One region of the Pseudoalteromonas sp. PAR1 genome, then DNA from elsewhere that is predicted to be linked to it. Evidence: predicted binding sites of a transcription regulator. Region 1 holds the regulator's gene; each other region holds the start of a gene.

What was found. Region 1 encodes LexA, which represses DNA repair genes until DNA is damaged. Its sites were predicted from a motif close to TACTGTATNNNNATACAGTA; they were not measured.
Region 2: the regulator LexA is predicted to act here: its motif matches at 1,239-1,258, upstream of QL229_RS09195 (SulA-like leucine-rich domain-containing protein).
Region 3: the regulator LexA is predicted to act here: its motif matches at 1,657-1,676, upstream of uvrD (DNA helicase II).
Region 4: the regulator LexA is predicted to act here: its motif matches at 1,452-1,471, upstream of umuD (translesion error-prone DNA polymerase V autoproteolytic subunit).

Annotation. Positions count from the first base shown of each region.
Region 1 is NZ_CAMZMY010000030.1:32,883-36,087, forward strand. It holds gene QL229_RS18655 (hypothetical protein) at 1-204, shown strand, start outside; gene QL229_RS18660 (PaaI family thioesterase) at 212-649, opposite strand; gene lexA (transcriptional repressor LexA) at 810-1,427, shown strand; gene coxB (cytochrome c oxidase subunit II) at 1,865-3,010, shown strand; gene ctaD (cytochrome c oxidase subunit I) at 3,007-3,205, shown strand, end outside.
Region 2 is NZ_CAMZMY010000009.1:24,884-28,088, reverse strand. It holds gene QL229_RS09200 (S9 family peptidase) at 1-978, shown strand, start outside; gene QL229_RS09195 (SulA-like leucine-rich domain-containing protein) at 1,282-1,719, shown strand; gene QL229_RS09190 (YchJ family protein) at 1,760-2,239, shown strand; gene QL229_RS09185 (alpha/beta hydrolase-fold protein) at 2,271-3,107, opposite strand; gene QL229_RS09180 (alpha/beta hydrolase) at 3,110-3,205, opposite strand, start outside.
Region 3 is NZ_CAMZMY010000043.1:3,210-6,414, forward strand. It holds gene QL229_RS20320 (peroxiredoxin-like family protein) at 1-569, shown strand, start outside; gene QL229_RS20325 (YacL family protein) at 602-970, opposite strand; gene QL229_RS20330 (hypothetical protein) at 1,094-1,318, opposite strand; gene uvrD (DNA helicase II) at 1,741-3,205, shown strand, end outside.
Region 4 is NZ_CAMZMY010000001.1:68,730-71,934, forward strand. It holds gene QL229_RS00305 (3'-5' exonuclease) at 1-862, opposite strand, end outside; gene umuD (translesion error-prone DNA polymerase V autoproteolytic subunit) at 1,498-1,947, shown strand; gene umuC (translesion error-prone DNA polymerase V subunit UmuC) at 1,955-3,205, shown strand, end outside.

The DNA of each region.
Region 1 (3,205 bases):
AATCAGTTGTGTGAATTAATTGAATCGTGTTCACGAAATGCTCTTAAGCAGTGGTTGTCGTGCTCTAAACGTACATTTGATATTGGCTTTGAATCAGGCGTTTCACCAAAATGTTTTAATCAAGCCCTGCATGCTGATACCTTGTTGCGTATTTCAGCGATTGGCGCAGGGGTTGAAATTACGATTTATCCAGTCGAAAAATAGCCTGAGCTTAGCGCTCTACAACAGCTGCGGTCATTCTTGATACGCAGCAAAGCTCTCCTGCGGCATTGGTAATTTTAATATCCCACACTGAAGTGCGCTTACCTAAATGAAGAGGCTTTGCTGTGGCCGTTAATACACCCTTACGAGATGCTTTCATATGGTTGGCATTAATTTCTTGGCCAACAGCATAAAATTTATTGAAATCAACCACAAAGTTAGCCGCATAGCTTGCCACTGTCTCTGCTAACACGACGTTCGCTCCGCCATGTACCATGCCCATAGGGTTATGATGCTCAGGAATGGCAGGCATAGTCGCCACTAAATAATCATCACCAATTTCAGTCACCTCAATGCCCATGGTTTTCATTAAAGTACCTTGCCCGGTGATCCCTTGCTCTAAACTTTTACAAAGCTCTAGTGTGATTGGTTGATGCCAAATACTCATTGTATTTCCTTGCCTGCAAATTAAAAATAATACCTTATGGCATCTTTATACCTGGTTCAATGTTAGTTTTGTAGCAATATGATGGCGTTAATTTAAATTTGCGATTTTCAGATAACTGTATATACTCACAGTTAAATGTACTGTATGGAAAACCAGTTGTATGCGCCCATTAACAAAACGCCAATCGCAAATTTTAGAACTAATTAAAGTCTTTATTAAAGATACAGGCATGCCACCTACGCGTGCTGAAATAGCTCAAACATTGGGTTTTAAAAGTGCCAATGCTGCCGAAGAGCATCTAAAAGCACTGGCAAAAAAAGGCATGATCAAAATGAAGCCTGGGGCGAGTCGTGGTATTCAATTAATTGAAGAAGACGAACCTGAGCAATTAGGTTTACCTTTAATTGGACGAGTTGCAGCGGGTGAGCCCATTTTGGCGCAAGAACATGTTGAAAGTCATTGTCAGGTTGATCCTTCACTATTTAAACCTGCGGCTGACTTTTTACTGCGTGTAAATGGTATGAGTATGAAAGACATTGGCATCATGGATGGTGATTTACTCGCAGTACATAGAACGCAAGTTGCTGAAAATGGTCAGGTTGTTGTTGCTCGTGTTGATGAAGATGTAACTGTTAAGCGTCTTGAAAAAGCTGGGCGTAAAGTATTTTTACATGCTGAAAACGAAGAATTTTCGCCAATTGAAGTTGATCTTGAGCATGAATCTTTCAATATTGAAGGGTTAGCGGTGGGTGTTATTCGTAATGCCGACTGGATGTAACTGTTTCTAAAATAGTGCACCAAATTGCTGTAATTTGGTGCGTTGCTTGTTTTTTATTATTTAGCATCGATTTGTAAACCCTTACTCTTTGTATAAAGCCTTATATGGCGCAGTTTTTCACTCTTTTTTTACTCTCACTCTGCCTCTCATTTTAAAATAACGCGCTGATTATAGTTGTTATTTTTGCACCAAAATAAACATTTATTACTACTAAAACTTGCTTATTGCTCATTTTTTAACTAATTGGTTAATACAGTGTATTAACACCTGATTAATAAAAATACACTCAAATGTGCTAGGTGTTAAACATAGGGTTGGTATCATCGCTGGGTCAAAATGATACGTAGTCGCTCTGAACAATAAAAAAAACGAATGGGCACCTTGTTGTATCGCCTTTTCGCTTTGCGTCTTGCAATAGCATTAAAAGGAGCCGTCACATGGGTAAACTGCGTTATGCCTTGTGGCTTATATTACTCGCACCTGTGCAGTTAGCATTGGCAAATAGCCAATTTAATATGCGTAAAGGGGTGACTGATATAAGTAATAGTGTTTATGAATTACACATGACGATATTTATTATCTGTTGTGTGATAGGCATCATCGTTTTTGCGGTGATGTTTTGGGCTTTGATCCACCATCGAAAGTCGAAAGGAGCCAAGCCTGCACAATTCCACGAAAGTACCAAGGTTGAAATTCTTTGGACTGCCATACCATTTGTGATCTTAATCGCCATGGCAATTCCAGCTACAAAAACACTGATAGCGATGGAAGATGCTTCTAAAGCCGATATTACAATTAAAGTAACGGGCTCACAGTGGAAATGGCATTACGAGTACATGGGCGAGGAAATTGCTTATTACTCAATTCTATCTACTCCAAAAGACCAAATAGATAACCAAGCTGACAAAACAGAACATTACTTACTTGAGGTTGATAAGCCTTTAGTACTTCCTATTAATAAAAAAGTTCGTTTTCTAATGACCTCAGATGATGTTATTCACTCATGGTGGGTGCCTGACTTTGCGGTTAAAAAAGATGCAAACCCGGGCTTTATCAATGAGGCATGGACACGCATAAATGAGCCAGGCATCTACCGGGGTCAGTGTGCTGAGTTGTGTGGTAAAGATCATGGTTTCATGCCTGTTGTTGTGCAAGCGTTGCCTGAAGACGAATTTGCTAACTGGCTAGCAGAAGCTAAGCAAGAAAAGGCCAATGCTGCAGCAGCTGATGCGGCTTTATTAGATCAAACACTACCGAAAGAAGAATTAATGGTTCTTGGGGAGCAAGTTTATATGGCAAGTTGTGCGGCTTGTCATCAGCCTACAGGAATGGGCTTGCCGGGAGTTTTTCCAGCTCTTAAGGGGAGTCCAATTGTGCTTGGAGATGTAAAAGACCACATCGACATCGTATTACATGGTAAGCCGGGTACAGCGATGCAAGCATTTGATAAACAGCTTTCAATTAAGCAACTTGCTGCGGTTATCACATATAAGCGAAATGCATGGGGTAACGACACAGGCGATGTGATTCAACCAAGTCAAATTCAAGCAGCTATCGATGCAGCAACGGAGGCGAAAGAATGAGCAACGTTATTAATGAACAAGCCACTGAGCATGCGCATCATGACCATCATCCTGCAAAAGGTTTCAAACGTTGGCTTTACACCACCAATCATAAAGATATTGGCAGTTTATACCTGATATTTTCGCTCACTATGTTTTTAATTGGTGGCGCGATGGCAATGGTGATCCGCGCTGAATTGTTTCAACCTGGTTTAC
Region 2 (3,205 bases), on a different contig from region 1:
AAAGGTATTGCTATGCCATCGTTGCCTGCAGGTAACTTACGTGGTGTTAATTTTTCAGCTGATGAAAAAACTATGGCGTTTTATTTAAATTCAGACACCTCGCCAAGCAATTTATTTGTGTGGCAAGTCGGTGAGCCGAAAGCTAAACAATTAACTAACACATTAAGTGATGCAATTAATCAAAGTGACTTAGTTGAGAGCACAATTGTGCGCTTTAAGAGCTTCGATGGCTTAGAAATCCCGGGGGTTTTATATAAACCTAAGCAAGCCAACAGCAACAATAAAGTACCTGCTTTAGTTTGGGTGCATGGCGGCCCTGGTGGACAAAGCCGTACTGGATATAGTGCGATGCAGCAACATCTAGTCAATCATGGTTATGCCATTTTTGCGGTTAATAACCGAGGCAGCTCAGGCTATGGTAAAACCTTCTTCCATTTAGATGATAAAAAACATGGCACTGATGATTTACAAGATATTGTTTACGGTAAAAAACACCTGCAAAGCCTAGATTGGGTCGATGCCGATAAAATTGGTATCATGGGGGGCAGCTACGGTGGCTTTATGACCGCCGCAGCACTTGCCTTTGAACCTGAAGAATTCAAAGTAGGCATTAATATCTTTGGTGTAACAAACTGGGTTAGAACCTTAAACTCGATTCCACCATGGTGGGAAAGCTTTAAAAAGGCACTGTACGATGAAATGGGCGACCCCGCTACAGACAGTGAGCGTCACCGTGCAATTTCGCCACTATTTCATGCTAAAAACATCACTAAGCCATTAATGGTGATTCAAGGTGCTAATGACCCACGCGTTTTACAAGTTGAAAGCGATGAGCTCGTTGCCGCTGTAAAGGCAAATGATGTGCCTGTCGAATATGTATTATTCGATGATGAAGGCCATGGTTTTACTAAAAAGGAAAACCGCATTAAAGCCTCAAACGCATATCTTGAGTTTTTAAATACCTATTTAGATAAATAGCAAAATTGCAAAGATAAAGAGCCGGTTTTTAAACCGGCTTTTTTATGCAAAACACCTGTATAGAAGCAAAATATAGTAGCTCATACAGTACTGTATAGAATACTGTATAATTTTAATGATAAATTTTTCACCTTTTTGACCTTCCAAAACAAAAAAGTAACCCATTGTTTAATAAGAACTAAATGAATTTAATTAACATAAAACTGAATGATTGGTTAAAAAATAGCAAAAAAGTACTTGCGCAAAAACACTGTATAAACTACTGTATACACATACTGTATAAACAACCAGTGAGTGAAAGTTATGTTACAGCCAATTACCTTAAGAACAGTTAAAAGCTACCAACAAGATAACGACAAAGCGTCTGTTAATTTAATTCAAATTGAAGACGAAATATCAGCAACCTTTGAGCTATTAAAAGTATTGCATCATTACAATAGCCAAAATGCATGGACACTATTAATTGCCCCTGATCATGTTCCTAGCAAAGCATTATTAGATTCGTGTTCAATTGATACCAGCAAACTACTTGTGATCAGACAAAAGCATTTAGTAAACCTTGAGTACGTACTTAGCTCAGCATTACATAACGGTAACTTTGCTGCTGTGATCACATGGACAGATATTGTAAACAATCATCAACTTGATTCGATGAACTTAAACCTTGAGCAGGCATCTGCTAAGTTTTATTGCTTTACAAAAAGCGCTCAATTAAACAATTTAGTACCGCAGCCACAATAGGCTTGTTAAAATAACAATTTATAGTTTTAGGTAAGTTGTTATGACATCACTCACACACCCCCTTTGTCCTTGTGGCAGCGAATCGACTTACGAGCTTTGCTGCCAACCTTTTCATACAGGTGCAAGCCAAGCTAATACGCCAGAGCAACTTATGCGTTCTCGTTTTAGTGCATACGCGCTGAAAGATGCAAAATATGTATTTAGCACCTATGCACAAAGCCAACAAGCCGCAAACCCGGTTCGCGAAATTAAAGATTTTGCTAATAGCTGCCGTTTTACCAAGCTAAGTGTTTTAGATACAGAACATAATGATCAAGAAGGTTTTGTAGAATTTAAAGCAAATTACTTTTACCAAAGCTTATATTGTGAGTTACACGAAAAGTCGCGTTTTATTAAAGAAGATGGCCTATGGCGTTACCTAGATGGTGATATAACGCCAGTTGCAGATATTAAAATTGGCCGTAATGACGAGTGCCCTTGTGGTAGCGGTAAAAAATATAAAAAGTGTCACGCTCTTTAATTGCTCTTATACCAATCCGCTTAATTAAGTATTATTGCGGGTTGGTATTGGTCTGGTAAATCCAGTCTAGGGCTTGGGTAATCGTTGTTGGGAATGCGGTTGCATGGCGTGCCTGAGGAATAACAAATAAATTTGTTGTAACAAGCGCGCCGCTTTGTTTATTAATTTTAGCTGCTAATTGCCTTGCGCCCGACACCATTTTTTCACCTTCACTTTCTTCAAGTTCTCCCACTGCGATGTAAACTTTTGTTGTGTTGGCAGCTGGTTTTACAGCCATAGCTAATATTGAGTTTTCTTTAAACCACACTGAAGGACTGCCGATAATATAATTTGAAAAAAGCGAAGGCTCAGTGAATAAGGTAAAGGAAGCAAATAAACCACCCAGCGAGTTACCGACTAACGTACTTTTTTGGGTTGTTCTATAGTGAGCCTTAATATATGGCAATACAGATTGTTTTAGAAAGTTTAGATACTGGCTTGCTCCGCCAGTTTTACGTTGCCAATTTTTATCTTCAAATGGCGTATAGTCATAAATACGGCTATTAAGCCCCGGCAAACCTTTTTGATACCCTACTGCGACGATAATCACCTCTTCCATCGCCCCCGAATTCATCATTAAGCGACTGACGCCAGAGGCAATTGGCAAACTGTAGTTTGCATCTAACAGGTAAACAACGGGGTAGCGCTTCTGGTTTTGTTTTTGGTAGCTGCGTGGCAGTTTAATTGTAATGGGGTATTCGTTTTCGGTATGTTTATCTTTAAGTAACACAGTATTAGTACGTGGCAAAATAAATGGCTCAGCATGGCTTACTGAGCTCACGCCGAAAACACTGATCACAAAAACGAGCAATAGCAATAAATAAGGCATAGTTAATCCTTCAGCCACTTCTTAATTGGTAACAGCCACTCATCTTTTGGCTTATAAAATGCACCATGGGAGAGCCCCGTATTGATGCTTAGTTCTTC
Region 3 (3,205 bases), on a different contig from region 1:
CTGCAACCAATATTGCCGAATCAGCAGAGCAAGTTAGTCCGTTATTACCTGGCTTAACGGTGCCAAATGTTGAATTGAAAGACCAATACGGTAAAACCGTCTCGCTAGCTGAGCGCTTTAAAGAAAAAACTACCGTGCTGATTGTTTATCGTGGCGGTTGGTGCCCATATTGTTCAAAGCAATTGGCCAGCGTACAAAAAATTGAGAAAAAATTAGCAAATTTAAACGCGCAATTAATTGCCGTTTCACCAGACAGCCCTGAAAAACTCGCTGAAACAAAAATTACAGCTCCTAGCTATCAATTGCTTTCTGACGACAGCCTCACTTTGGCGCAAACGTTAGGTCTAGCGTTTTATTTAGATGACAAAACAGCAAAGATTTACCGTAATAAGCTTGGGGTTAACTTTGTCTCGTTAGAGGGTGAGGCGAAAGTCGCGCTACCAGTACCCGCAGTATTCGTGATAGACACAAATGGGTTAGTTCATTTTCAATACGCTAACCCAAATTACAAAGTACGCTTAACAGAAGATTTATTACTAGCCGCTGTTAAATCAGTGAGTGAGCAATAAATTGGCAACCGATAAGCAGAACTTGTTTCTGCTTATCGGCCTTGTGTAAACTCTTGCCAAGATTCAATTAAATCAACAAAGTCTTCAAAGCCGCAGCCACTGCAGAGGCCTTCTTCTTCAAGCATTAAATCATCATCTTGATAGGCAACTAGGTCTTCGTTGTCTTGATGTAATGCATGTGCTTCGAATAACGCTTCATCTTTACTTAAGATCAAATCAATTTCTTGACCTTGTAAAGTTAATGGCTCATTGCTGCTCTTAACCGCAGAGATCAACGCTTGCACCATCGCGATTTTTTCTTTACCGACTTCTTCGTTTAGCCAACGGCCTATGACGGCATGTTCAGAGGAAATTTTAATGCGTAAACCGCTAATTGGGTCGCGGATAAATTGATATTCCATGAAGGGTACTCGTAATACGTTATGTGCTAATTATACCGTTTGCAGCTAGACGTGGCGAGTTTTGTAAGGTTAAAACAACACGAGCGCCCATGCGGGCGCTCGTATTTATGCTATTTAAAATAGCTAGAGTCGCGATTTGAAGCGCGCAGCATCAATAATCGCCCATAGGTATACGATTGGCAGTAAAATAAAACCTACTGCAACATATATTAGTGCACCACTAATCACCCATGCTAAAAAGAATGCAATAGCCGCCATTAAACGACCTTGTACCAATTGTCCTAAACCAGGAAAAAAGATATTACATATTGCTGCGATTACATTACCGCCAGAACCTTGCTCTGCCATACTAACCTCTGTAGTTTTTAATGATTATACTTTTTATAAACACACTTTATGCCAACTTATTATGACTTACAAATCAAAGTGTTAAAAAGTAGCGTTATTTTGATTTTAGTTCTTTTTGCTAAAAATCGGTCAAATTCACAATTTTCATACCTATTCGCTTAATTAAGTGATCTATTTTGAGGCAATAAAACCTCGTTGATAACAAGGCAAAAATTTCGTTATTTAGTTGTTCTAAATGAGAAATTTTTAACGCAGGTAGCGACAGGTTTAATCCCTCAAAATGATTAAGTATTATTGCGGATAGGTATCCTTTCGTAATTTTAATGACTTGCCAAAATAGCTGTTTATAAAAACAGTATTTTATTTAGCCTTGCATAAACACCTGTTATACTCCACCCATTATAGATTGAAAAGGCGTAACGATGGACGTTTCTGAATTACTCGATGGCTTAAATGATAAACAACGGGATGCAGTCGCAGCCCCATTGCAAAACATGCTAGTACTTGCAGGTGCAGGTTCTGGTAAAACTCGAGTACTTGTTCATCGCATCGCATGGCTCATGCAAGTTGAGCAAGCTTCTGCATACAGCATCTTTGCGGTAACCTTCACTAACAAAGCCGCGAAAGAAATGCGCACCCGTGTAGAAGAAACCTTAAAAGCACCGGTTGGCGGTATGTGGATTGGCACTTTCCATGGCTTATCTCACCGCATTTTACGCGCCCATCACCGTGAAGCGAACTTGCCTGAAAGCTTTCAAATCTTAGATTCTGACGATCAACAACGTATGATCAAACGCTTGCTTAAAGCGATGAACATCGATGATAAAAAGTGGCCAGCAAAACAATTTGGTTGGTATATCAGCGCGAAAAAAGATGAAGGTCTACGTCCTAAAGACATTCAAGCCTACGATATTAATGAGCAGATGATGTTGAAAGTCTACGCTGCATATCAAGAGGCTTGTGACCGCGCAGGTTTGGTCGACTTTGCCGAAATTCTGCTGCGCTGCTACGAAGTACTTAAGAACCACCCAACACTTTTACGTCACTATCAACAGCGTTTTGCTCACATGCTAGTAGACGAGTTTCAGGATACTAATACAATCCAATACGCTTGGTTAAAACTACTCGCGGGTAATACGAACAGTATTATGATTGTGGGTGATGATGACCAAAGTATCTATGGCTGGCGTGGCGCAAAAATTGAAAATATCAAACGCTTTTTAACTGACTTCGAAGCCGAAACCATTCGCCTTGAACAAAATTACCGCTCAACGGCAACCATCTTGAAAGCCTCAAATGCGCTGATCAAAAACAATGCTGAACGCATGGGCAAAAGCCTTTGGACAGACGGCAATGATGGTGAGCCTATTTCTGTTTACGCTGCGTTTAATGAATTAGACGAAGCGCGCTTTGTCAGCAGCAAACTGCGTAGCTGGCTAAATGCAGGTAATGCATTACAAGATGCCGCGATTTTATACCGTAACAATGCGCAATCTCGTGTACTCGAGGAAGCAATGCTACAAGAAGGTTTAAAATACCGTATTTACGGCGGTATGCGCTTCTTCGAACGTCAAGAGATCAAAGATGCACTTTCGTATCTACGTTTAGTGGGTAACCGTCAAGATGATGCAGCTTTCGAGCGCGTTATTAACACCCCAGCCCGTGGCATAGGTGATAAAACACTAAGCCATATTCGTGATTGCGCGCGAAATGAATCATTGCCACTTTGGTATGCCGCAAAAGCTATTATCGAGCAGCAGCATTTATCTGGCCGTGCAGCGAGTGCCGTCACTAAATTCTTAGAGCTTGTTGAGCATATCGAAGATAAGATCAGCGATCTCACTTTAGAAGAACAAGCGAAATACGCCATTCAAACCTCTGGGTTAA
Region 4 (3,205 bases), on a different contig from region 1:
GGGCATGTTCTGAGCCACGATGATACAAATCATCCAGGTAAGTTTGTTCCTGCGGCAACTCGTCTTCGCTGATTTCGCGCCACCAATGTTTGTTGGCACCTTTAACACCGTCATGCCAGCGGTAACCACGCTCTTTTAAATAGTCCTTTACGTCAAACGGCGCACCAAACGCACGAACTAACACAGTTCGCCTGCCTGCTTCAGACAACAAGTTTGCAACGGACTCGGGCAACAAATGAAACAACCAGGCCATCGCCAAACAATCGGTTGCAGCTCGGTGTCCTTCATAGAACCAACCTAAGCGAAGCAGCAGGTACTCAAGCTTTCGACTTTCAAAACCCAGCGCCTTCCAATCTATTCCACTGGCTGAACAGGCCCAAGATAGATGGCCTAGTGCGGCAAACCGCTTTTCGAAGAAAGGACGATCAAATTGAGCATTGTGTGCGACCACCAGCGGATCATCGGATAACCAACTCTCTACCAGTGCATCATCAATGCGCTGGCCTTGAACCATATCATCGGTAATACCGGTTAACTCGGTAATCAGCTCGGGGATTGGCTTGCCGGGATCTTCATACAGGCTGATCACATCAACAATCGACACAATCCGCTGAGCAGAGGGGCTGTAAAGCACCTTAACCATACCAAGCTCAATAATGGACTCATCATCGGAAGACAGTCCGGTTGTCTCTGTATCGAGCAGCACCATTGGCTGTTCATCACCGACCATAGGAGAAAGTTCAAGTGGCCAAGTCTGCGGCTCACGCGTTAATGGAATGCGCTCCAGCAATCTAAAATCTTCTGGTCTTTCTGGGATATCCGCGAGGCGATCTAGCGGAAATGGCGCAGGGGCTCTTGTCATTGATGGTTCCTCTTCACTTCTATTGTTCGCTTTAGGTGATTTCACTGTGCCACAGGTTTTTCTAAATGCACCTTGGATACCTAAGCGTTTTTTTAATCTTTCTACTGGGTGAACCCATGTATGAAGGCTTTGGCTAAGCCTTTCAGAAAGCCTTAGCTAAACCGTTTAGGTAACCCTTACCGATACCCTTTACGTATGGCTTAGCCAACCCCTTTTCAAACGGTTGCAAAAGGCTTGAACTGAGTTCGACTGAGCATTTTAATGGTGCTCCTAACTTCGCTTTAAGCCAGTAAATTCAATACGAAGCAGAATTTTACTAACTGTTTTTAAACCCTTTGCAAAGGGTTCAACAAGCCTTGTCTGACGGTTACTTGACCCATGCGTCAACCAGTAGCAGTAACAGGATCAGTAACAGAAACAAGAGCAGTAGGCAGAAGCAGTATTGTCCAAGCCTTGCAGGCTTTGACGAGGGCGAGCAAACCCACATCTAGTTTTTCAACACAAAAAAATCACCGACAACACAGCGTCTTACTCGAACGACTACAGTTTTACCTACAATTTTACTTGTAGAAATCAGCATAGCATTAGATACTGTATATACAAACAGTATTAATTGTGATTTTTCGAGGTTCGTCATGAGTGTCTCGCTGATAGGCCGTAGCGGCGCACTTGCCTTCATCAAAGCCAAGCGCCTTCGTATTCCATTGTTTATGGAACGTGTTTCTGCTGGTTTTCCCTCACCAGCGCAGGATTATGTTGAGCAAACGCTCGACCTCAACGAGCTGTGCATCAAGCGACCGGCTGCAACGTTCTTTGTGCGTGTTGAAGGTGATTCAATGATTGATGCCGGGATTCACCCAGATGATATTTTGGTGGTTGATCGCTCTGTCCAAGCCGAACACGGTGACATTGTCATCGCGGGTATCCATGGTGAACTCACGGTAAAGGAGCTTCAACTAAGGCCGTGCGTCAAGCTGATCCCAAGAAACCCGGCGTATGAGCCCATCCATATTCCTGAAGGAACAGAGTTGGAGATATTTGGTGTGGTCACCAATGTGGTGCGAAACATGCGCCGTAAGTCGTGACTATCCCATGCCTGTATTTGCCTTGGTGGACTGCAACAACTTTTACGCCAGTTGTGAGAAGCTGTTTCGTCCTGATTTAAAAGATACGCCGGTTGTGGTGCTGTCCAATAACGACGGCTGCGTGGTTGCACGATCACGTGAAGCTAAGTTACTCGGTATTAAAATGGGCGTACCCGTCTTTCAGATCAAAGCTGAAATGCAGCGCCATGGCATTCTGGCATTCTCGTCTAACTATGCGCTGTATGCGGATTTAAGCAGTCGAGTGATGCGCACTTTGGAGGAGATGGCACCACGAGTAGAGGTTTACTCCATTGACGAAGCGTTTTTGGACTTAACCGGTATTGAGTCTGCCATATCTCTTGTCGAGTTCGGACAACAATTGCGAGAGCGCATAGGCCACTGGATTGGGATCACCGTCTGTGTAGGCATTGCACCGACAAAAACACTCGCCAAACTGGCAAACCATGCCGCCAAAAAGTATCCAGCCACTCAGGGCGTTGTAGACCTGACCAATCCAGATCGGCAACGTCGATTGCTCGCATTAGTCCCGGTTGATGATGTTTGGGGCGTTGGTAGACGGCTTTCTAAGCGTTTAAATGCGTTGGGTATCACCACAGCCTTAGACCTAGCCAATGCCTCTCCTAGAGCCATCAGAGACCAGTTTTCGGTGGTTTTAGAAAGAACCGTCAGAGAGCTCAATGGTGAGTCGTGCATTGAACTTGAAGAGATCCCGCCAACCAAGAAGCAAATCGTCTGTAGCCGTTCATTTGGCGCAAAAGTAACGCAATTTGAATTGTTACGTGAGGCCGTATGTGAATACGCAACCCGCGCCACTGAGAAACTACGCAAAGAACAGCAGCAAGCCAAAGTGCTGACCGTGTTTATACGTACCAGCCCCTTTAAGGACAACGAGCCGCAATACAGCAACTCCGCATCGGGCGAGTTGTTGATACCCAGTTGCGACACGCGGGATTTTATAGAGCTGGCCAGTCACTTACTCAAGCGGATATGGAAGGATGGTTTTCGTTATGCCAAAGCGGGTGTCATGCTGTCTGACTTTTACGATCCTGGCATGTTTCAACCAGGACTATTCGATGACGTATCGACCCGCTCCAATAGCCAACAGTTAATGTCTGTATTGGACACCATTAATCAAAGCGGTGCCGGAAAGGTTTTCTTTGCTGGACAAGGTACGAAGAAAGATTGGTCGATGAAGCGAGAGCATTTGTCTCCCGCCTACACAACACGCTGGGACCAG